2 regions of the Paenibacillus sp. GCM10027630 genome follow, and region 2 is predicted to be linked to the other one. Evidence: a T-box and tRNA genes for the amino acid it is inferred to sense, from the RefSeq annotation. Region 2 holds a T-box; the other holds one or more tRNA genes.
What was found. The T-box of region 2 lies ahead of ACFQ0C_RS34375 (glutamine--tRNA ligase/YqeY domain fusion protein). A T-box ahead of a tRNA ligase gene usually reads a tRNA of that ligase, here a tRNA-Gln.
Positions count from the first base shown of each region.

Region 1: it encodes a tRNA-Gln, which carries the amino acid that the T-box ahead of ACFQ0C_RS34375 (glutamine--tRNA ligase/YqeY domain fusion protein) is inferred to sense. The anticodon was not compared.

Region 1 is NZ_JBHTGY010000098.1:237,897-249,963, forward strand. It holds gene ACFQ0C_RS38640 (metallophosphoesterase) at 1-1,285, opposite strand, end outside; gene ACFQ0C_RS38645 (class I SAM-dependent methyltransferase) at 1,289-2,554, opposite strand; gene ACFQ0C_RS38650 (nucleotidyltransferase domain-containing protein) at 2,592-3,380, opposite strand; gene ACFQ0C_RS38655 (TROVE domain-containing protein) at 3,383-4,870, opposite strand; tRNA gene ACFQ0C_RS38660 (tRNA-Ser) at 5,201-5,270, opposite strand; tRNA gene ACFQ0C_RS38665 (tRNA-Gln) at 5,471-5,544, opposite strand; tRNA gene ACFQ0C_RS38670 (tRNA-His) at 5,550-5,624, opposite strand; gene ACFQ0C_RS38675 (helix-turn-helix transcriptional regulator) at 6,434-7,759, shown strand; gene ACFQ0C_RS38680 (WYL domain-containing protein) at 7,734-8,537, shown strand; gene ACFQ0C_RS38685 (hypothetical protein) at 8,605-9,096, opposite strand; gene katA (catalase KatA) at 9,215-10,666, opposite strand; gene ACFQ0C_RS38695 (C40 family peptidase) at 10,936-11,415, shown strand; gene ACFQ0C_RS38700 (ABC transporter ATP-binding protein) at 11,433-12,044, opposite strand; gene ACFQ0C_RS38705 (ABC transporter ATP-binding protein) at 12,034-12,067, opposite strand, start outside.
Region 2 is NZ_JBHTGY010000092.1:11,520-23,586, forward strand. It holds gene phnM (phosphonate metabolism protein PhnM) at 201-1,379, shown strand; gene ACFQ0C_RS34320 (phosphonate C-P lyase system protein PhnL) at 1,394-2,122, shown strand; partial or broken gene ACFQ0C_RS34325 (PhnD/SsuA/transferrin family substrate-binding protein) at 2,208-3,267, shown strand; gene phnC (phosphonate ABC transporter ATP-binding protein) at 3,311-4,099, shown strand; gene ACFQ0C_RS34335 (PhnE/PtxC family ABC transporter permease) at 4,089-4,874, shown strand; gene ACFQ0C_RS34340 (PhnE/PtxC family ABC transporter permease) at 4,875-5,744, shown strand; gene aac(2')-IIb (kasugamycin N-acetyltransferase AAC(2')-IIb) at 5,961-6,680, shown strand; gene ACFQ0C_RS34350 (hypothetical protein) at 6,837-7,010, shown strand; gene ACFQ0C_RS34355 (GNAT family N-acetyltransferase) at 7,210-7,674, shown strand; gene ACFQ0C_RS34360 (ArsR/SmtB family transcription factor) at 8,077-8,403, shown strand; gene ACFQ0C_RS34365 (VOC family protein) at 8,536-8,916, shown strand; gene ACFQ0C_RS34370 (aminoglycoside 6-adenylyltransferase) at 9,158-9,955, shown strand; T-box leader at 10,020-10,273, shown strand; gene ACFQ0C_RS34375 (glutamine--tRNA ligase/YqeY domain fusion protein) at 10,346-12,022, shown strand.

The DNA.
Region 1 (12,067 bases), on a different contig from region 2:
AAGTCAGCATATTACCGTGCGCACTTCCCGTATCGAGATGGATTTTGTTCTTTATCCGAAAAGTCTGCTTAGCTGCAATATGCCCGAACAGATGGTAAGGGTGGTTGCCAACCGCTTCTTGCTTTAGAAAATCGAGCTGCTCCTCAAAAGCAGCCTCTCGATCAATCCGAAAGTTGCGTTGCTGGCGAGTCGAGTTCGTATCCAGCTTACCAATGTATTTATTACGGCAAGGAGCATGTGTTACATAATATGAAGGTCCTTGCATGCCAACATAGTGATAAAATGGCTTAGATAACTCTACCAAAAATGAGAATTTTTCAAAAAGCTCACAATCTCCTATAAGCACTTGCGTCGAATCGAAATAACTGTGCAGCAGTTCCGGATCCACACCTTGAATCTGACCCTTTACGTAATTGTAAACAAAGTTCTCGTGATTACCCATGACAAGCAGAAAATGCTCACGGTTTTCATAGAGGAACTCGATCGTCTCCCGCGTTTGTTTCCCCTTATCAATCCAGTCGCCAGCAAGAATGATTTTTGTATTAGTGAGCTTATCCGTCGCGAACAGCTTACCATCGGCCACCCGGTAACCATAGTCACGAAGCAGTCCCTGGAGCTCTTGAACACATTCGTGAACGTCCCCAACCACAATGTACCCTAGCCCCTGTGGGAGTATCGAGGATATATACGCCTCCCAATCCTGCACAATCACTCGATAGTTCGAATTCGGCAGCCCTTCGTTCGGCATGTAAAAATCTTTAGCGCGCACCTTATGAATTTTGCTGTAACCTTCCCGTGACAGGACAGGTAGAACCTCCTTTCTCAGTCGATTTAGGTGATTAGAAATTAGTTTTTTTGATCTTTCAGAAGCGTAGTAATCTTCTCGTTTACGATAATCAAACAGAATAACCTCAAGATTGTAATTATTCTCATGAGCGATTTCACGAACTTTAGTTCGGTAATCTTCAGCCAGTCCAATCGTGTCCATCACCACAAACTCCGCATTAATCGGAAAAGAAGTGACAAGCCTCAGTCTTTCAAACAAAAGTTGAAAGGTATGCGAGCTCGCCTCTAACATTACCTGGTCATACTTGTCATAGTCATAGCCCAATATTTCCTGCCGGATTCCGTCTGATGACAGGTACTGCACATTCGTCCGTAAGCCCCTGGAAGCATCCTCTAATTGTAGCTGCGGGATCAGCACTTCTTTAGCAAAAGTCGATTTCCCGCATTCTGTTGCCCCTACGAGCAGAAATATCGTATGTACACGCGTTTGAATGTCCACTCTCTATTCCTCCTTTCTACGAACAATAACGCATTGCGTCGTATGTAACTGTTCAACCCGGTCACCAACCATCAAGTACTCAATCTCCACAGGCAATCCTTCAATCGTCTTAGCAAACCATAGTTGGAATGCTTCTTGACCCATTTCCCACTTATGATCCTCATGCCGAAATCCTTCCAACTCGTAGTACTGGTTAAAATCGGCATTCGGTGTTGTTATAATGAAGTTTTCAAAATCGACACCGCTGCAAATTTGATGGATAAGCTCCGCGGCCGCACCCTCACTCATATGCTCAATCACTTCCGTTAAAATAACATCAACCTGCTCCCCATTGTACGACTCCAGAAAATGATCCAGAGAGTGGAAAGTCGCAATGTTATCGATTTCCTTAGCTCTCGCTTTGCGATTCACGACCTCCAGCAGCTCATCAACCACATCTACCGCGTAATAGGTGCCATCTATTTTCCTGGAAAAAGGAATGGCATAAAATCCCTCGCCACATCCCACATCCAAGATCGGCTTGTTAAACGGAACCACGCCTGCAATATAATTACGCCGCTGCATGGCGGTACCGCCATACTCCAGCCCGATTGAATAGCGGTTTGTTTGTTCGATGTGTGCTTTGTATTTCTTAAACCGCTCCTTTGTGTTGAGAAAGTTCCTCGCAAAAAGACTCCGGATATAAAATGGAGCATCAATGACGTTAAGGCTTCGAATATATTTATCTAGAATGGCATCCGAAATATCCATATACTCGTCTCCAAACATAGACAAAAACAGGCACAGCACACCGACAACATGCAAGAGGTGATACAAGCTTTTATTCGTTGTAATGGTCAGTGAATAACTCTTATGTGCCTGATGCTGCAAGGAAAAGGAATACTCTTTCAAGTGCTTCTGGAAAAATTCAATATATCGCACCCGTTCAACTTGAACCAAATTGATGAAAAAGGAGTGCTCATATCCTTCCTCGTCCCGATCGTCCTGCGCCTTGAAAGCTGCAGAGAAAAACTCATTCACCGCATTAAGCGGAAATAAGAGTGTATTAAATCTAGAAACATTTAAATACTCAAAACTTTCATTTTCATGCTGCTTGTAGGATATATCATTGTCCGCATCCTTAAAATAAACGTTAAAAGTTGCGTCATCGGAATACCAGCCGTATGCCATCCCTTGGCGAACAGGACGAAGCTGCATACCTGTACCTGGGTTTTTCTTGATTAAAAAAGTGAATTTCGGATTCGTAGATTTCAACTGAACAATTGCCAACAGAGTCTTCCTCCTATATATCATTCTAAATGGGGAATTAATATCCCCCTACTTCTTGTAAAGCTTCCCGAAACAAGGCGTCCAACTGGCTATCTCGTAATGAATCACCTTTAGAACTCAAGGATGCTGCCGCCTTTTCCAACACATGAAACCGCTCTTCTAAATAATGGTTGATAGGATTAAGCCGCGGCTCGTAGTCTAGCTCCTCACCTGCTTTTTTCCGTGTCAGCAATTGATTTACCACTTGCCATAACTCCTCATCCTTTGGAATGAGTCTATCTACCAGGACATCGAACTCCATCGGCGCCATCTCACCATATCGATGGATCCACTCACAGGCGAGAACGGGTCGAAGCACATAAAAGTATTTCTTGATCTTGACCTGCTCTCCCTGCAAATACTCACGGTAATTTCCCCGAGCCATGTTCAAATAATGGTACATACAAGACTTCGGTGAAAATGTAAATGGAGAAATCCCTCTCAGCTTCTCAGCCGCACTGTATTTCTCGGCATATGAAATCGGCGATTGCAGCCACTCGAGCAGCGGAGGGTTCGACTTGCGGAATAAATTTAGTGCTTTCCGCAAATCCCAACCGCTTATATCAAGCATATCGTTAATAGGTCGTTCTATGACATCCCGCTTATCAAAAATGGACAAGTACCACTCCGGCTTCCTAAGATAAATAAACCGTACATCGTAATCGCTATCCCGTGATGGGAACCCCCACGCCCGACTGCCTGATTCACAGGCATACAGGATTGTTATTTGCTCCTCTTGTTCTATCTGATCCAGCTGTTCCTTGATAACCTTTTGTATATGATCCATCGTCATTCCTCCAAGTCCATCGTTTCAATCTTTTCCACCATCGAGCCATAGCCCTTCACCGTCTGCATAATGTAGCTCAGCACCATATCACTCCAACCATAGATATAAAAGGTATTTCGATCTTGCTGTGGAACCATCGCACTGCGATAAGGGGCGATATCAATAATGAATGCTTTAACTTGAGGGTTCACCTTAGTACGGTATTTTTGTAAGGCTTCATAAAATGGGCTGCCACTGTTCTGCTGTTCGTCTGTGATAATGATAATTTGATCAACCTTGCGCCGCTCAGCGAGCAGCTTCCGCACAGGTGCTCCAGTATCTGTACCACCGCGGGCTTGAATCCGGTCAGCTTGTGATAAAATACTGTCGCGCCGGGACGGCTTGGCATCCTCTACCTCGGTATCAAACAACCAGAACAGCGAGTTTCCTTGCGTTTTCTTGTACAAGGCCAGAGCGAACACCGACCCAATCTGCAAATACTCACCATTCATCGATCCTGATATATCCAAGAAGATAGCCGTCCGATCCTCCAGATCCGGCAAATTCGCGAACGTATACTCTACAGCATCTCGAAGCGCATCGCGCAGAACGGGATGTTGGACTTGCCGAAATGCTTTAGCGAATCGGAAAGGCAAAATCTTAGATTTTTGCAATCCTCGTTGATCCGTTAAGCGTTCTACCGCTGTCTCCAAGTTGTATCGATTTTCAAAAACACCTGCTCGCTCGAGCGTATTCAAGTGGCGAAGCAGCGCAAATGTCGGCATTTGATGAAGAAGCGCATCCCAAACTGCCTTTGTTGGCTTAACAGCCCCAGTAACCACTTCATGTGGCAATTTTCCAGTTTCAATCCAGTTTAATTGCTCTGCTTCAGAATCCGCCTTCTTCAACTGCTCCAGTGCTTGCACTTGGGGGAGCAAAGACAAGTTGGCCTCTTGACCTCGCAAGTAACGAAATAGCGCTTGCTGCTTTAGATCAGCTGGCTTCGGATGAGCTGTTGCAATCGCATCGCCCAAGCTGTATCCTCGTCCTCGGCCGTTATACTTGATTGCCCAGTACTCAGATATACTTGCTAGAAAACGGTTAACTTGCCTTTTCACGGCACGCCCACCTTCCCCACGACCCAAACCCTTCAAGATCATTAGGAAATCGGTCAAATCGGAAGGAATCCGCACGACATTCAGAAAGATTTTCGAAAACAAATCTGGTCGGTAAGCCGACAGAATTGCCAATCCGAACAAAGGCTGCAAGCGCATATATCCTTCATTCCGGGCATAGACAATGGCTTTAGCCATAAACAATGGGTTACTTTGTGCCATTTCGCGGTGCATTTCTTCCGCTTCAGTTAAAAGTTGTTGCTGATCAGCGTAGAAGGTGTTGCCAAATGTATTGGTTACCAGTGTCTGTACGTATTGCTCCTCGGCGGAGCGGGTGTAGGCTGGGAAACCTTCTTTATTCTTTATAGTTGAGAACAATTTTTTCGCAAAACTCATGATTATAGCCTCCTTAATTAAAAACCGGCGAAGAAAAGCAGAGAAGGTTAACTGCAGGAGTCGAACCTGCCATAAAGACCGGGTAAATCATTGTGGCGCATAAGTAGCGAAGAAACCCTCCCCGGCGCCTCGCCGGTATTCACTTGTGTGGTGGTGTGAGGAAATAAGTTGAGAAGACATCGGTACAGCGTTTGTGCGCTCTATACCGTCCTTTTTGACGAAGTAGCCCTCTCTGGCGCCTCACACCTAAGAAATCTTTTTTCAATTCATTGTTGAGGAAAAAGTGCGGAAAGGAACATGCTGCTCTACCATCTGAGCTACCTCACCCTGCGGTGAGAGTTGGACTCGAACCAACGACAAGCCGATTAAAAGTCGAAGTAACCCATCCATGCGCCTCAACAATATTGTCTGCCTCATCCCTATTGGATTTGGCTTTATGCATCTATCTTCGCTCATCTTCACCTTCACGAACATGGTGAAAGTATGACGATAAGTAAAAAGATGAAAATCCCATTGGTGGATAGGAGCGGGTATATCCCGCAAATCTGTCAGCCACCTTGTGCAGCAGCCTATGTGATGTCACCCATCCGAGATAAAATTTGGCTGCCCGGGCAGGAATCGAACCTGCGGTCGATGATTCAAAGTCATCTGCCTTCCCACTTGGCTACCGAGCAATATTTGGGGAGACCAACCAGACTCGAACTGGTACTTGCGGAGTCACAATCCGCCGCGTTCGCCCTTTCGCCATGGTCTCCATGTGTTGCCAAATAAAAAGCTATCTGTTCACGGATTCACCTCTGCAAAAGGCAGAGACGAATCATCGTGCATAGATAGCTCAATTCACGTATGAGGGTGCTTCTTCACCAGTAGGCAAAGGGAGCGTTCATGCCTATGGTCCGGCGGATCATACCTCATTTTTATGAATCGGCTATACCTGTTACTGAATTCCTGATGCTTTTCCTGATGCTGCCAATCGTTTTTAATCATCATCATCCTTCTCACCTCGCTTTCAATTGGCTGTAAGTTCAGCCTGCATAAGTTTTGTGTTGTTGCCCTATGTACTTTGAAGGGATCAAAAAAAGACCCCCTTTACCCACTGATCCTTCCCTACAGCATTTTAGCCATAGAAAAAGACCACTTGGTATCAAGCAGTCTTTACATGAACGCTTATGTAAAATTTAAAGCTGGGGTCAAGTTGTTGTGCACAACTTACTGACCGCAATGCTTCTGCGTCTGTAAAGAATGCCATTATGAAATTGGTTACAGGAAAGATGTTGTTTATGCTCCTGAGTCTGTATTGGACTTCTCTTAATATCTTGGTGATTCTTCATTCCCCATGGATTGAAATTTTTCATTGTCCTGCACCTCTTTTCACATAATGATTTTGCGCCCCCGGCACCTTACGACCTCGGTTTCACAATTTGATTTTCGCTGATTTAAGAACTCACGAACAGGGCGAATGTATGGCGAACCATAAAAACTTTTCCATTTTCTTCAACTCGAGCGCTTGATATAATGAAAATCATAATATTAACGGAATCGCTACATGCAGGGGGAAAGCAAATGGCTCGTGAAAGTTTCGACAAGGAGATTCAATTTCTTCGCATGCTGGCTTTAGCTGGGGGAGCATATAGCAGACAACAATTTGCCGATCGTCTCGGCATTTCTGTACATACCTATGATAAAACGCTGCGAAATCTTAAAGAAATGGTAACCGTCCTACAACAAGGTCTCCCTTTGGAACAAGGAACTGAACTCTCAGAGGGGCTCCGCTATAATTATTATGAATCTGCCGAGCCGCTGCTCCTTTTCTTGTTTCGCGCGAAGTCCATTAAAGAAACGGAAAGCATCCGGCTTACATTACTATTAACCGCAGTCCAATCGCAGGAGCTAACTGCCAGAGATTTGCAGGACATCTGCAGCGAGCAAATGCCAGCCGACTGTCCACTCCCCGATGAAAAGACCATCCGAGGAGATCTGAAATATCTGGAGGAAGTTGGCGTTATTATCCGTACAAACGGAGGGCGTCCCTATCGATACAGGGCAGCTAACGACCTAGTCGACCAATTATCCGACGATGAACTCATGGATCTTTTCGACTATGTAGATGTCATCGCCAACACGCAGATTCCGTCCGTGCAGGGCTATCTGCTTCGTGATACCTTGAAAAAGGTTTTACGAAATCGGGGATTTAATGCTGAGGCTGCGGAAACCCACCGATACAAATACAATTACCATTCACGCATTCTCGACGAGGCGCATCTCTATACGATTTTCCGCGCCATTCAGCAGCGAAAAAAGCTCCATTTTCTTTATCTATCACCTAAAAAGGGTAAGAACTACGCTTCTCAAAATACAAATCCACTCTTTGAGCGAGAAACGAAGGGTATTGCAGAAACGGTACTCCCACTCCGAGTCATCTATGACCATCAATACGGGCGCTGGTATTTAATCGGACATAATACCCGCATAGGAATAATGAAATTCCGTATGGAGGGACTTACTCAGATTGAAGAAGGCGACACCGTTCAAGAAGAAGAGTTTGCTCGAAAACTCAGCGCTGTAGAAGAACAGATGAAAACAAGCTGGGTTACGGATACCATGCGCACTATTAAAGTGGTCGCTCGATTTTATAATCCTGAAATATCTGGTGCTAATTTTATTCGGGAACGGGTTGAGACGCAAGGACAGTGGGGAACCATTACGGATGAATCGGAAGCAACGTTCCGCTACGAAATCAATGTAAACGGAATCTATGAAATAAAGCCGTGGTTGCGGAGCTTCGGTTCGAGCTGTGAGGTCCTGGAACCTGCATGGCTTCGTAAGGAATTCATTGCAGAATGGAAGGAGATTCACAACTACTATGAATCCATTCGAGAAAATATTTAACTTCCAAATCATCTCACGTCTAGACGCAGCAGGCTCCTTGGCGCTAACTTCCCAAGAGAGGTCATGGCTGAAAACGATGCTGGTACACTCGGCCTCCGCCGAAGCCTTCACACCGGATACATTGAGCAAGCTCAACCTCCTTTTAAATACCGAGGCCTTAACCGAATTAAGTGAGATTATTGTTGAAAAAGCCAAAAGCCAGGAGCGGCAGGTCTACCATCCACTACTTCGCACGTTCCGTCGAATAATTATGCAGGACAGAGGGATCCTTCTTACTTACCGTATTAAGCATGGCGGAGTTAAAACAAATCAGTCCGGCTTCCCTCATAAGCTGGAATACAACATGGTGAAAAGAGAATGGTACCTGCAATGGTACAATACGCGCATTCATTCTCTTATGTCTACAAAATTAAAAAATATCGTAACGGTAGAGGAAACGATTCTGCCTGACGATCGGGTTTTAACGTTGAAGATAACGTTAGAGCGCCTGTTAGAGGCACGTAAAGAATACGCAGTGGTTCAAGTCATTCCGACCTTTAATGCTGAACTGTCACGAATTTTATACGCTTTTTCCTGCTTTGAAAAGTCGGTCTCCTTTGATGAAGACTCCGGTATCTATCAAATTCATGTAACCTACCTTGCAGACGAAAGCGAGTTTTTATTGTCAAAAATTCGATTCCTCGGACTGCGAGTAAAAATTGTTGAAGGTGATTATCTCAAGAGGCGCATGCTGGAATCCTCATCTAAAGCGATTGCCCGATATGCTGACCAAAACTGATCCGGCACAATCTTTAATAAAAACTCCTAACCAACCCAAAAACCCGCGAAGCTCGCGGGTTTTTCGACTAATAAAAAGTCACTTCACAGCTGGAACCCAACGGAATCAGCTCACATAAATAATGGTAAATCAACTCCTTATCTATTTGGTTTACAAATACGGTCGAGTGAAAATCAAAATGATTGGTGGCGTTAGTCGAATCATACCTATTAAAGGTCAATTGGCCGTATGAGAATAGACGGTTGATTAACGTCACTATTTCATCCTGATCTAATTTTCTGCTCATAGCTGAATTTATTACGGATTGAGGCAGTTCTTGGGCTTGGGGAACCCTGTCGGATTGGACCATGTTGTACGATTTCACTTTAAAGCACACATAGGGGTGCAAATGGTCGGAAGCAAATAATTTCAAGCTGCGTATTTCCTTTTGGGGCAATTGCAAATCATCATTCCACGCATAAATGGTCGCTGCATTTTTCCCTTGAGTATGCACCCTTACATATCTTAAATGCGGGAAACGTTTTTTAATCAATTGCTCTGATAATAAACGGGTCCTCACTGCGATCACCTCGTTTTATCCATTTTTATGATTGCGTTTTCACTTATAATGCTACTGTTAGAAAAAGAAAGGCAGCTATCTTGGATGAGAAATAGATAGCTGCCTCCAACTATTAAATTCATTCAGGTACTGATAAACCAAGACCCTCCGCAACGCGTTGACCGTACTCCGGATCTGCTTTATAAAAGTGCCCGATTTGTCTAAGCTTAATTTCGTCTTTCTCCACAGGCTGCATAGCGCCAACAATGGTTTGAACCAGCCGTGCACGCTCATCTTCACTTAACAAACGGTATAAATCTCCAGCTTGTGTATAATGATCATTATGATCATAGGCCACGCTATCCGCTAATCCCGACACTTCGTAGGCAGCTTGCTTAGTCTCCGGTGTTTCTGTTGGCCCGCCGTAGCTGTTAGGCTCATAATACACAGATCCTCCGCCATTGTTATCATGACGCATTTGTCCATCCCGCTGATAGTTGTTCACAGCATTCCGCGCTCGATTGATTGGCAAATCCTGATGATTGGCTCCTACACGATAACGATGCGCGTCATGGTAGGCAAACAATCGGCCTTGAAGCATTTTATCTGGGGAAACATCGATACCGGGCACGAGAGTTCCAGGAGAGAACGTAGCTTGTTCAACCTCCGCAAAATAGTTTTCCGGATTTCTATCCAGAACCATTCGTCCTACTTCAATTAATGGGTAGTCTTTTTGAGACCAAACCTTGGTTACATCGAACGGATCAAACCGATAAGTATTAGCGTCTTCCAGAGGCATGATCTGAACACAGAGCTTCCACGCTGGGTAATCGCCGTTTTCAATGGCATTAAAGAGATCTTCCGTATGATAGTCGGCATTAACACCGGCGATTTGTGCCGCAACCTCAGGAGCTAAGTTTTGAACCCCTTGTTCGGTTTTAAAATGATATTTAACCCATACGCCTTGACCCTCCGCATTTACCCATTTGAAGGTGTGGCTCCCAAAGCCATGCATATGTCTTAGCGTTGCCGGAATTCCTCGATCAGACATTAGAATAGTAACTTGATGCAAGGACTCAGGAGATAAGGACCAGAAATCCCATACGGCATTCGGGTTTTTTAAATGTGTTTGCGGATGACGTTTCTGTGTATGAATAAAATCAGGGAATTTAATGGCATCACGAATAAAGAAAACAGGCGTATTGTTGCCCACCAAATCATAGTTTCCTTCTTCTGTATAAAATTTCACGGCAAATCCACGCGGATCACGCACCGTATCTGCAGAACCCAGTTCACCGGCAACGGTTGAGAACCGAATGAACATGGGAGTGCGCTTTCCTACCTCTGACAAAAAATTAGCCTTGGTATAAGCAGATAAATCGTTCGTGACTTCAAAATATCCGTGTGCACCCGCTCCCTTAGCATGAACTACTCGTTCAGGAACACGTTCTCTGTTGAAATGTGCGAGCTTTTCTAATAAATGTACGTCTTGAATAAGTACGGGACCGCGCGGGCCTGCTGTTATTGAGTTTTGGTTGTCTCCAACGGGAGCGCCCCAACTGGTAGTAAGCTTGTTCTTTTCAGTACTCATAATAGAATCACCTCGTAATTATTTTTAGTCATATAAAAGTACGCTATGTACTGACCTCACTTGCCTTACTCATATTTATGACTGTAGAGGGACATTCATTCTTATACCGTCCAAAATAACGGAAAAGCTGAGACCTCCTCATTATGAGATGTTGGGAAATATGCCCTTCATAACCATTAATCCTCTAAAGCCAACCCAGCATTCCCTATGGTACATTAAACCTGAAAGCGCTTCACAATACCATATATGGAAAAGGATGAGCCTACATAATGAAAAAATTAGTCATTGCTTCCACAGTTGCCTTATCACTTTTATTTCCTGCCATTGGTTTAACGATGCCTACGGCGGCTTCGGCACAAGAGAGTTATGCTACTAACGGTCATAAATTTGTTAATACAGCTAAATCTTATATCGGTAAAGTCACCTACCGCTTTGGTACTAGAGATCCTCAGCATCTGACTTTTGACTGCTCTGCGTTTACTCAATTTGTTTTCAGTCAGAACGGAATTAATCTCCCTTGGGGATCAAGCGCACAAGCACAATTCGGATCTCGAGTACCTAATAAAGCGCAGTTATCCATTGGTGATCTTATCATGTTCAGTGTGAATAAGCCCGGCCATATCGATCATGTTGGTATTTATATTGGAAATGGAGAGTTCATCAGCAATACTAAAAGCTCTGGAGTTGTCATCTCATCTCTGAATACCGGCTACTGGAGCACGCGTTATATTACAGCCCGCCACTACTAGAATTAGATTGAACCCATTCATCTATCATGGGTAGAGCTGAAGTCAATCAATCTGCTGCACAGCCTCTCCAGCAGATGGCGTTCATGACTTATGACTAGCACACCCAATCGGCGCTCCTTCACTCTGTCTCGAACAGCTTGCCATAGCTGCGCCTGCGTTATAGCATCCAGCATGGCCGTCATTTCGTCGGCAATGAGGTAACGGGTGCCCGGTCCTAGAGCCCGGGCAATGCAAAAGCGCTGCAGCTCACCGCCGGACAGCTCATTAGGCCACCGGTCCAGCCAAGCCGGACCGATCCCTAGCGCTGACAGGAGCTGCGGATCAGGCTCCCCCGCCTCCAGCAGCGTCTTCCGCATCGTCCAGCGGGGATTGACCGCCTTCTCCGGGTGCTGGAACACCATCTGCACCGGATGGTAACCGCTTCGGGGCAGCGGAGCGCCGCCAAGCGTGACATCTCCTTGAATAGGCTCGGCGTAGCCTGCCAGCAGTCGTCCCAAGGTCGACTTGCCGCAGCCGCTGGGCCCCGCAAGCCCGATAATTTCGCCAGGCTCAATGCGAATATCAAACTTCTCAAATAACCAATGTTTCGTATTATATCGATAACCAAGCTTTCTTCCTTCAAGAGGCATGGATGCACCTCACCATCCCATCG
Region 2 (12,067 bases):
GCCCGGTGAATTGCCTGCTGCGATAGCGGATCATTCTTCCGATCCCTGTTGTCCCCGAATTTCTTGTATGTATGACGCTTTATTGGTTGAAATTCGGTGACAAGGGCGAACGTTGACGCTTCTCAAGAACGATTCCGCCCTCTACACTACTTATTCACCGGAGTTCTAGTTCATTCATTCAATAGATGGAGGCTATCCACATGTATCTAATAACCAATGGAATCATTATTACGGAAGAAACACTACTTGAAGGATTCGACCTCTTGGTAAAAGGAGACAGAATAGAGAAAATTGCCCGACGGGGTGAAATCATGCTGGATAGCAAGATGGAAGTGATCGATGCAGGCGGAGGGTACGTTTCCCCTGGATTCATCGATATTCATTCCGATTACATCGAACATATGACCGCGCCGAGGCCAACCTCACTATTCGATTTTCGTCTCAGTCTCATAGAAACCGAGAAAGAACTGATTTCTCATGGTATCACGACTATGTTTCATTCGCTGTCGATATTCAAGTCTGCCGATTATAAATACCGCCCTATCCGTGAACCGGAGAACGTTCAAAAATTAATTGATCTGATTGACCAAACCCATAAAAGCAAGCATTTGGTGCGGCACCGGTTTCACGCCAGATTTGAGATCGATAATCTCGATGAGACGGACAATTTGAAGCGCTATATTACAGAGGAAAAAGTCCACTTGATTTCATTCATGGATCACACACCAGGGCAAGGGCAATACAGGGATCTGGAGGTATACAAGAAGACAATCAGAGGCTATGACGATCTAACCGATGAAGGCATCGAACAGATTATCGCCAATCATCAAACGAAACCAATAATGACCATAGAGGGAATTAAGGAAATTGCCCAGATGGCCAAGGATCGAAACATTGCCATTGCTTCTCATGATGATGACTCGCTGGAAAAACTGGATTTGGTTGAAAGCTTTGGCACAGCAATCAGTGAGTTCCCGATTACATTGGAAATTGCAAAGAAAGCAAAGGAGAAGGGTCTATTCACTGTTGCCGGTGCACCTAATGTAATTCTTGGCGGCTCGCACAGCGGAAACCTCTCTGCAGCGGAAGCTGTTCAGCATGAATGCATTGATATTCTTTGCAGTGATTATTACCCGGCAGCAATGCTTCACGCGGTGTTTCAACTAGCCGGCCAAGGCGGAAAAAATCTGGCGGACATGTTTAAGCTGGTCACCCTACATCCTGCAAAAGCAGTTAATATGGATGGAGAATTTGGCTCTATCAAGGAAGGGAAAAAGGCGGATATCCTCATTATTGAAAAGATTGAGCCGGATTTCCCTGTTATTACTGCAGTATGGGTAGATGGAAAGCTGATACAAAAAACGAATTACAGGATTTAATAAGGGGTGATTGCATGGAAAACATACTCTCAATAGAGCAATTAACCAAATCATTTACATTTCACAATTTGAATAAACAGATCAGAGCCATCGATCAAGTAAACTTATTCCTTAAAGAAGGCGAATTCGTAGGAATTACCGGCAAAAGCGGCAGCGGAAAGTCTACCATATTGAAATGTATTTATCGCACTTACTTGCCGCAGTCCGGAAGTATCTGGTATAACTCTCAAAGATTCGGACAGATTGATCTGGCGACCGCTTCCGAGATAGCCATCATTGAATTACGCAAGTACGAAATCGGTTATGTGTCGCAGTTTTTGAACGTTATGCCTCGAACGACGGCCCGGGAACTGGTCAAAGAAGCTATCGTGGAAACAGGCCATGATACGGAATCAGCCGATTTAAAAACAATCAGAATGCTGGAGCATTTTGAACTTGACAGCAGCTTGTGGGATAGCTACCCAGCTACCTTCTCAGGCGGTGAAAAGCTGCGCTTGAACATTGCAAGAGCGATGGTCAAGCGGCCGAGGCTGCTGCTATTGGATGAACCGACGGCGAGTTTGGATGAAGCTTCCAAGGGCAAGGTTAAGGTTCTGATCCAGCAGTTGATGAATGAAGGGACCACAATGCTGGGAATATTTCATGATCTTGAGTTCATGCAAAATTTGTGCAACCGGGAATATAACATAAGGGATGGCAGTGTTTTATTGACTGAAAAACAAAAAAACCATACAAGAAATTAAAGCTGCATTAACAATCCGTTGATATATGACATGTACACTAAGTAAGGTTATTGAATATTTTTTAAAATTCGGGAGGAGTTTGAAAATGAAAAAGTTAATGGCTCTTGCAATTTCCTTATCCCTCACAGCAGTAATGGCAGGTTGCGGTTCAAAAGCGGCGGATTCTCAGAACGCAGCTGCACCTGTAAAAACGAAGGATACTCTTACAATGGTATGGTACCCTAACGAATCGGGTGCGGATTTGAAAGATACTCGGGAAGAGCTGGCCAAAGTAATTGAAACAGCAACGGGAAAGAAAGTTCAACATAAGACAACAACGGATTATATCATTGCTATCGAGGCTATTGCCAACGGCACTGCGGACGTAGCTTTTATGGGACCTCAAGGCTATATTGAAGCGAATGCGAAGAATAAGAAGGTTCAACCGATGGTTGTGCCAAGTGGAGCCTCAGGTACACTGGACGACGCCGTCTATTTCAGCTGGTTAAACGTTAGAAAAGGCGAAGAGGAGCCTTATAAAAACGGAAGCGGTTTTGCTATTGACAATATTGCCGGCAAAAAATTCTCCTTCGTGTCCAACAGCTCCACTTCAGGATTTAAAGTGCCGTCTGCCGGAATTGTAAGTTATTTCAGCAAAAAGGGATAAATACAAAAACTTGACTGCTGATGATCTGCTTCAAGGCGGTAAGGACAAGTTCTTCAGCGAGGTGCTTTACGGAGGTTCACACCAAGGCTCCGGTGTTAACTTGCTGACGAATAAAGCGGACGTCGCAGCATTCTGCGACACTTGTGTAGCTAACTATGTTGAATTGTCGTCCGGTAACGCAAACAAGCCAGGTGCGGTTTACAAAGTGAAACAAGGCGCTGCCGAGCCGTTTAATACATTGGTGGGCAAAGAATTCACCTTAATCTCCGTTACACCGGTTCTTAATTCTCCATTTGCTGTCAACACAGGTACGATTAGCGCCGAAGATCTGAAGAAGATGAAGGATGCCTTCCTTTCCGATGCAGTTACCAAAAATCCTAAGATTTTCTTGCCGAAGGATTCCAAGGATTCCGGTTTGTTCAAGTTAAGTACCGGCAAAGAACATTTCCTTGCAGTAGAAGATGCATGGTTCAACCCTGTTAGAGAATTGTCGAAATAATGCTCCAAGTCTTTTTCCACAAATTAAACTATGGGAGTTAACCATGACAACGTTATTGGAATTCAAGCAGGTATCGAAGCAATACGGTGCAGATACAAGAGCGTTATCAAATATTAACTTCGCTGTTAAAGAAGGGGAGTTCGTCTCGATCATCGGTCCTTCGGGAGCGGGGAAATCGACTCTCCTTCGCTGTATTAACCGTATGATTGACGCGAGCAGCGGAGAAATCTTTTTTGATGGCGCCAATGTTTTGGGGTATAGAAAAAAGGAATTAAAGAGGCTGAGAACCCGAATCGGTATGATTTTTCAACACTATAATCTGGTCAACCGCCTGAGCGTCATAGAGAATGTCCTTCATGGCCGGCTAGGCTACAAATCTACCGTTGCAGGTGTGCTAGGATTATACACGGAAGAAGAGAAGGTACAGGCTTATAGCGTCTTGAAAACCCTTGGCTTGGAGGAACAAATGTACAAGCGTTGTGACCAGCTAAGCGGCGGACAAAAACAACGAGTAGGGATAGCCCGAGCCTTGGTTCAGGATCCCAAAATGCTGCTCTGCGATGAGCCGATCGCTTCTCTGGATCCGAACGCATCCAAAATCATTATGGATCACCTGAGAAATATTTCGTCCACGATGGGAATTACAGTTGTCATCAATCTGCATCAGGTGGATGTGGCGCTGAAATACGCCGATCGAATCATAGGTGTTAATAGTGGCAGTATTGTGTACGATGGTCCCCCTGAAGGCATCCATTCAGAGCAGCTTCGCAAAATTTATGGCTCCGAACTGGATGAACTTTTAGTGGACCAGGGAGGGAAATATGCAGGTTAATTTCTTTGCCGTTAAAAGAAGAAATTCCTTCCTCTACTGTGCCTTATTGATCGTATTGACAATAACCGCAATCATCATTACGGAATATGACGTAGTTAAGGGCTTTACATCTATACCGAAAGCTATAGATTGGGCCTCTGCCAACTTTTATCCGAATGAAAAGGCCTTGAAGAAGCTTCCCGTTATTTTCGACACGCTGATTGAAACTGTATTGATATCCATTGCCGCAACCACCGTATCTGCCGTGTTTGCTTTATTGTTTGCTATCTTTGGTTCTAAAACGACAGGAGTCGGTGGAGTATTGAGCCAACTGAGCAGAGCAATCGCTACTTTGTTTCGTAATATCGATGTTGCGGCATGGTCCATGATTTTGTTGTTCTCCTTCGGCCAAAGTGTTATGACAGGGTATTTCGCGCTCTTTTTCGGATCTTTCGGATTTCTTACACGTGCGTTTACGGAAGCAATCGATGAGGTGAGCAACAGCTCTGTGGAAGCACTAAGAGCGACGGGAGCCGGTTATTTCTCCATTATTTTTCAATCGGTGATCCCGTCGAGTATTCCTCAGCTTCTAAGCTGGATGCTGTTTATGGTGGAAACGAATATTCGTCATGCTACCATAGTAGGAATTTTGACTGGGACGGGGATTGGATTTTTGTTCAACCTGTATTATAAAAGTCTTAATTATAGCTCGGCAAGCTTGGTAGTGATCGTCATCGTTGCCGCTATTTTATTGATTGAATCTATTTCAAATTATGTTAGGAGAGTGATTTTGTAGATGGGACTTGATGAATCCGTCAGAGCCGTTTATGACAGAGCTGGCAACAAAATTGAACCGATTCCTGGCAAAATTAAGGCTAAGCCTTTCAATAAAGCGTCTTTCGTTATACAGATCACTTTATTCACGCTTGTGGCGTTGACTGTATACGGTTTCAGCACATTCGATTACAAAGGTATTCATGTATTCGAAGCCATCTATTCGACGGCTGTTTCTGTCAAAACCATGTTTTTCGAACCTCATTTTCAACATTTTACATTTACCGAAGCACTTAAACAGATTATCATAACACTCGGTCTTGCATTTTTAACTACTTTGTTCGGTGCGATCATCGCGTTGTTTCTAGGGTTGATGGCGGCACGTAATCTGTCCACAAATTCCGTCTCCGCATTTATCAAAGGTGGATGTGCTTTTATCAGAGCCGTTCCTACGGTGTTATGGGTTTTAATATTTGCGGTATCTGCGGGTTTGGGAAGCGTAGCAGCTGTCATCGGCATGACGTTTCACTCGGTCAGTTACTTGGTTAAAGCTTACTCGGAATCATTCGAGGAACTGGATAAGGGTGTTATCGAAGCATTAAAGGCGAGCGGAGCTAATTGGTGGCAGATTGTGTTTCAGGCAGTTATCCCTTCCTCTATCACTTATCTGGTCTCATGGACTTTCATGAGGTTTGAGATCAATTTTGCCGTGGCGGTTGCCATGGGAGCAGCGGCCGGGGCAGGCGGAATCGGTTTTGATATGTTTATGGCTAGCGCATTTTATTACGATTTGAGGGAAATTGGGAGCATTACGTATTTCATCCTTGCGTTTGCCATTCTGTTAGAAATCTTGGCTACCCGTATTAAAAGAAAACTTAGAGTTAATGTATAAGTAGGATGAACCGACCAATTGCTGGATTATGGATTCAACTATTGATAGGGCAGGCGAATGATTGTATTCGACCTGTCCTTTTCTATGTATGAGAAAATGTCTTTTTATCTACGGGTAGGATTATTCGACTATAATAAAAAATTCTCAGGTTATCTTTGAATATTTTGATATTATCGATAGTGACAGGCATTTTGAATGGATTTGAGGGATAAAACCGTGAGGGATCGGAATGAAATCAAACTAACTGCCCATAAACTGATGGAGCTCCATGTTGAAGCGTTATTTACGCATGATCAGAATAGGAGGCTTCGTACGATTAACGAGCCTTGGCCGGGAGAGGACCCTGCTCCCCGATTTTTCTTGGGGAGGACTATTGAAGGAACGGCTTTCTGCCGGTTCCGGTATGATGTTCCGGAGATACTTATCGAAAAGCTGGAGAAATTAGGCGCCGATGAATCCATCGTTAGTGATTTTCAGACGAAACCAAAACATTTCGAAACATACATAAAACTCCTCCAAGGGGAAAGGTTTACGATGGGACCTTGTTTTCTTGTTCCTGGAGAAGCAGCACAGACTATGCATACGGTCAGCATCACCAGGGACAATATGACGGAATTTTTGCGCAGCGGTTTTGAATGGCTGACTTCAGAAATAGACTACGTCCAGCCCTGTATAGCGCTAGTGTACGAAGGTCGAGCTGTCTCGATCTGCCGCAGTGTTCGTATCACATCCAGGGCACACGAAGCAGGGATTGAGACCTTGGACATGTTTCGTGGGAAAGGATATGCTGCAGCCGTTGTTGCCGGATGGGCAATGGCGGTACGGAAGCTGGAGTGTATCCCGTTATACAGTACTTTGTGGGGAAATCTTGCCTCCCAAAGTGTCGCGAGAAAATCAGCCTTATCCTTTTATGGGGTGAATTTCACAGTGAGTTGATCCACATTATGCGTAAAAATACCAATATATGTAATAACTAAAGTCATTACTAAGTCATTACCGTCTACATGACTGCAGTAACTAGTTAAGAAATTATGGAATTGATAACATTATCAATGCAACAACCAATTATTGAAATGAAGGGAGGCAAATTGAATGGAGCTGTTACGTAAACGTTTGATAATGGGAGTTTTGGCAATAACATTGGCAACCGGAGTAGGACTTTCTTCAGCCCCAAGCAAAGCAGATGCTATGTCAGCAATCTTTCCGCCATGTGATACTTTTATGGATTGTGTCTATACAGCAAGCTGGTACTATTTCTATCGGTAACTAAATCGCATTTGTGTTTAATTGTCAAAGAGTCTCGTATTCACGAGACTCTTTGTTGTTCATAACAATTCAATCAAATTCATTTAGCCAGGTTGGTCAAGATCCTTTTCCACTTCCATGTATGTGCAATTGAGAAAATACATAAATATGAGGAAGAAGGTGGAGTACCCTAAGTAATAGGAAAAGGAGCAGATCAGGCATGAATGTAGTTATTGTCGATAATGAGGCTCTTAAAGAGAAGATTGAGGATCTATTGTACACTGAGATGTGGGAGCCATACGGAATGGGTAGAGATATGAGACAAGCTCTCGCCATGTCGGGAGAGGAAGTAAAATTCGCGTATCTGGAGGGCGAGGACGTCGTTGGAGCCATGGTTTTGATAGTGAACGGTACAACAGCGGAAATCCGATTTGCCGCGGTCGCTTCACATTTTCGGAAGCAGGGCATCGGGCGCCGGCTATGGGAAGAAATTGTTACGTACATCACCCACCAATCGAATATTTCGACGGTTGAGCTGCATTCCAGGAATATAGCGATCCATTTTTGGAGCAGCCTCGGCTTTAAGGAAGATTCACCATGGTTAGATCATAAGCTGTATGAGCCGCATGGGATCCGTTTTAAAATAATGAAGTACAACTTCCCCATACAGAGTGAAAACTTATAGAAACATTGTTTCTTTTTGAAATATCTGTAGATTAATGGTTAATGGAAAAAGTGTAGAGAAGCTTGCTTCAAGGCGGCTTCTTTTTATTTTCATTGAAATAATAAGTAGAATAACGTGTTGTTGGCAAGTCTCCATTGTTACATTGAATAACCATCATTAGTCTCAGATGAATAATGAAGTGAAGGTGTTCAATTAATTTCATGCCATTAATTATTAATAAAGCTAATTTTAATGGCGAGGATCACTAACGCCATGGGCATTGAATTTTGAGACGAAATGTGTCTTAACCATTCCTTTTCAGTAATATTCCTGTTATGGTATATTTACTAGGATAATGAAAAATAAACTACAACTACTAAACGAAGAATACCTACAATTACAGCAAGAGATCGGATGATGACCATGGATACTAACGTCATGAGTGCATTGGCAGAGCCTAACCGCATGCAGATTGTTGAGCTTTTGCGCGAAAATCCGCTCACGGTAGGGGAAATCGCCGAACGGCTGCAGCTGCGCCAGCCTCAAGCATCCAAGCATTTGCGTGTTCTTAGTGAGGCTGGAATCGTGGAAGCCAAGGTGGACGCGAATCGTCGGATCTACAGACTGCTACCTGATCCCTTTCGGGAGCTGGATGATTGGCTGGAAAGCTACCGCGTCATCTGGGAGAAGCGGTTCGACCGCCTGGATGACTATTTACAAAAGCTGCAGGATAAGGAAACACGGATGTAACGCTGTGGCAGAACAGGAATGGAATGAAGCTTGAAAGGTAATATAAATTGTCATTGGGTATCAGATACCTTGATGATGGATAGGATTAGGAGCATCGGGTTTAGTATTTAATTATATAAGGAGTGGAAGCCTATAATTAGTAAAGTTGGGCAAATTATGTTGTATGTAAATAATCAAGATGAGGCAGTTGAATTTTGGACAGAAAAAGTAGGATTTAGTGTGATTTCTGAAGAAAATAACGGTCAAGGAATGAGATGGATTGAAATTGCACCAACAAAAGGCGCACAAACAAGCATCATCCTACACAATAAGGATTTCGTTGCTAAAATGTCACCTGGGCTAAATCTTGGTACACCTTCTTTAATGTTTTTTTCGGAGAATATCGATGAATTACGTAGTGATTTATCAAATAAAAATATCAAAGTCGGAGAAATTGTTAATATACCTTCCGGTAGAGTATTTAACTTTGCAGATAATGAAGATAATTACTTTGCTGTGATGGAAAACAAATAAATGATTACTAATTAAAATAACGATCAGCCATTGCGCTTATCGTAGCTTTTGTGAAATTGAGAACTGAACCAATATCTAGGTGGCTGACGGAAATTGTCGGCTGCCTTTTCGCTATTTAAGGTCTTTCAATAAGAACTTATATTGGTTCCGATTTGATAAATACTATTGAAATTAATATATCAGGTGTGTTATGTTGGCGTAATGCCTATTTTTAATAGGTTAATTTACAGGGGTGATTAGGATGTTAAAACATCATGAAAAATTTGTTGAAAATGTAATAAAGAACATAAAAGATGATGAACGCTTTGTAGGTATACTTGCTGGGGGTTCAATGATAAATAACAGTATGGATCAGTTTAGTGATCTTGATTTGATTCTTGTTTATGAGCCAACATATAAAGAGGATATTATGATGAACAGACTACAAATTGCAAGTGAATTTGGTCATCTTTTATCAGGATTTACTGGAGAACATGTAGGTGAACCTCGAGTACTAATTTGCTTGTACAAAACACCTCTTCATGTAGATTTAAAATTTTTAACCATTGAGGAGTTAAAGGTTGGTGTGGAAAAACCTCTTGTGATGTGGCAACGGGATTCATCCTTAAGTCAGCTGCTTAATGAAACCAATTATTCTTTCCCTTATCCTGATTTTCAATGGATTGAAGATCGATTTTGGGTATGGGTACATTACGGTGCTACAAAACTTGGAAGAGGAGAGCTTTTTGAATTAATCGATTTCCTTTCATTTGTAAGAGGGACTGTTATTGGTCCATTAGTGTTAATGAATAACAATTTACTACCAAGAGGTGTTCGTAAAATTGAAATGGATGCACCTGATTTTATCGAAGCATTAGAAAAAACAGTAGCTGTTCACGAAAAAGAAAGTTGTTATAACGCAATGAAATCTACAATATCACTATATTTAAATTTTAGACAAGGTTATGAAGGCGATATCCAAATAAAATCAGAAGCTCAACAAGAATCCATTAAGTATTTAGAAGACGTATATGGAGGAATGCAGAAGTCCATATTTTAGGAATTTGAGTAAGAGAATAGCAGTTTACAAAAAAGGGAATCATTTGATATTATTAAGTCAATATTCAAACGCGATGATGAGAAGAGTAAGGGAAAATGTTCTTGCACAGAGAGCTCCGAAAGCTGAAAATGAGCAAAGAGCTTTTCCACGAAACAAGCCTCTGAGCAGCATGTCGGAACCCTCAATGGTGATGGCATGACGGGAGCTCCCGTTATAGAGCTAGAGTATAAGCATTGCCTGCAATGCCGTACTTGAAGAGGTTAATATGGCGACATATTAATGAACCTGGGGTGGTACCACGAAAATTTCGTCCCCAAGACAGAAGGTCTTGGAGGTGAGGTTTTTTTTGTTTCTGGATACCACTTTTGCATTCATTAGGAGGAGTCGACATTGGATAATAAGAAGGAGCATCCTACAGAAAACTTTTTGTTAAAGCTGATTAGTCAAGAACTTGAACAGAGTGCATTTGGCAGGGATATGTGCACACGATTTCCTCCCGAGCCTAACGGTTATCTTCATATCGGAAGCGCCTACGCCATTCACTCGAATTATACAATAGCCCAAAAGTTTTACGGAACGTTTCACTTACGTTTTGACGATACAAACCCTCTTAAAGAGGACATTGAGTATGTGAACGGGATCATTGCGGATATCAAATGGCTTGGCTACGATCCGGGGGAACATATCTACTACGGCTCGGACTACTCAAACGAAATATATAACGCTGCTGTCACCTTGATCAAGCATGGTAAGGCCTATGTGTGTGATTTAACGCCAGAGGAAGTAACGGAGTATCGAGGGACTTTGACGGAACCAGGCAGGAACAGCCCTTATAGGAACCGATCAGTCGAGGAGAATCTGGAGCTTTTTACGAAAATGAAAAATGGGGACTACCCAGCATCCTCCAAGGTTGTTCGCGTCAAAATCGATATGGGATCACCCAATTTAAATCTACGAGATCCTGTTATTTATCGAATTATCCATGCTGAGCATTACAGGACGGGAAATGAATGGTGCATCTATCCGATGTACGATTTTGCTCATCCTATCCAAGATGCGATTGAAGGTATCACGTATTCTTTATGCTCTATTGAGTTTAAAGATCACCGCCCCTTGTACGAATGGGTCTTGAGGGAGCTTGAGATTCCTGAGCCTCCACGGCAAAGGGAGTTCGGTCGGCTGAACTTAACTGGTGTAGTGACAAGTAAACGGTTCTTAAGGCAGCTGATAGAAGGAGGACACGTAGACGGTTGGGATGATCCTAGACTTCCTACCATCCGAGGACTTAGAAGACGAGGCTTCACGGCAGAAAGCATACGCAGCTTTATTGAGGAGATTGGCAGCATCCGAAACCAAAGCACGGTTGACATTTCGCTCTTGGATCATTGTCTCAGGCAAGATCTAAAAGCAAAAGCGATTAGCGTCATGGCTGTTTTGCAGCCTCTAAGGGTCATCATTACTAACTACCCGGAAAATGACACGGAACTGCTAACGATTGAAAATAACAGCGAGAACGAGGCGCTAGGGAGTAGAGAGGTTCCTTTTTCCAAAATCATCTATATTGAGCGCGACGATTTTATGGAGCAGCCGTCCAAGGGCTTTCACCGGCTTAGCCTGAATACCGAGGTAAGGCTGAAGGGGGCGTATTTCATCAGGTGCGAGGAAGTGATTAAGGATCGGGATACCGGTGAAATTACAGAGCTCCACTGTACCTACGATCCACTCACGAAGAGTGGTACCGGGTTTGCCGGGCGTAAGGTAAAGGGGACGATCCATTGGGTCTCAGAGAGCCACGCGATTAAGGCTGATATCCATCTATATGAGAAATTGTTGCTTGACCAGGAGAACCCGAAGGATAACGAAGATTGGACGACCAAGATAAATTCTGACTCAAAGGTTACCCTAAAGGACGTTTTAATGGAACCTTTCGTAGAACATGCCCACCGGGAACCGAATTTTCAATTCTTACGTCATGGCTATTTTTGCCTAGATAAGAAGTATACAAACGGTGAACGCCTTGTATTTAACCGTATCGTGCCGTTAAAAGATACTTGGAGTAAAAGATGAAGCAACTAAAAATCCAGTTTTGAACATTGTTTATTGAAAATATTG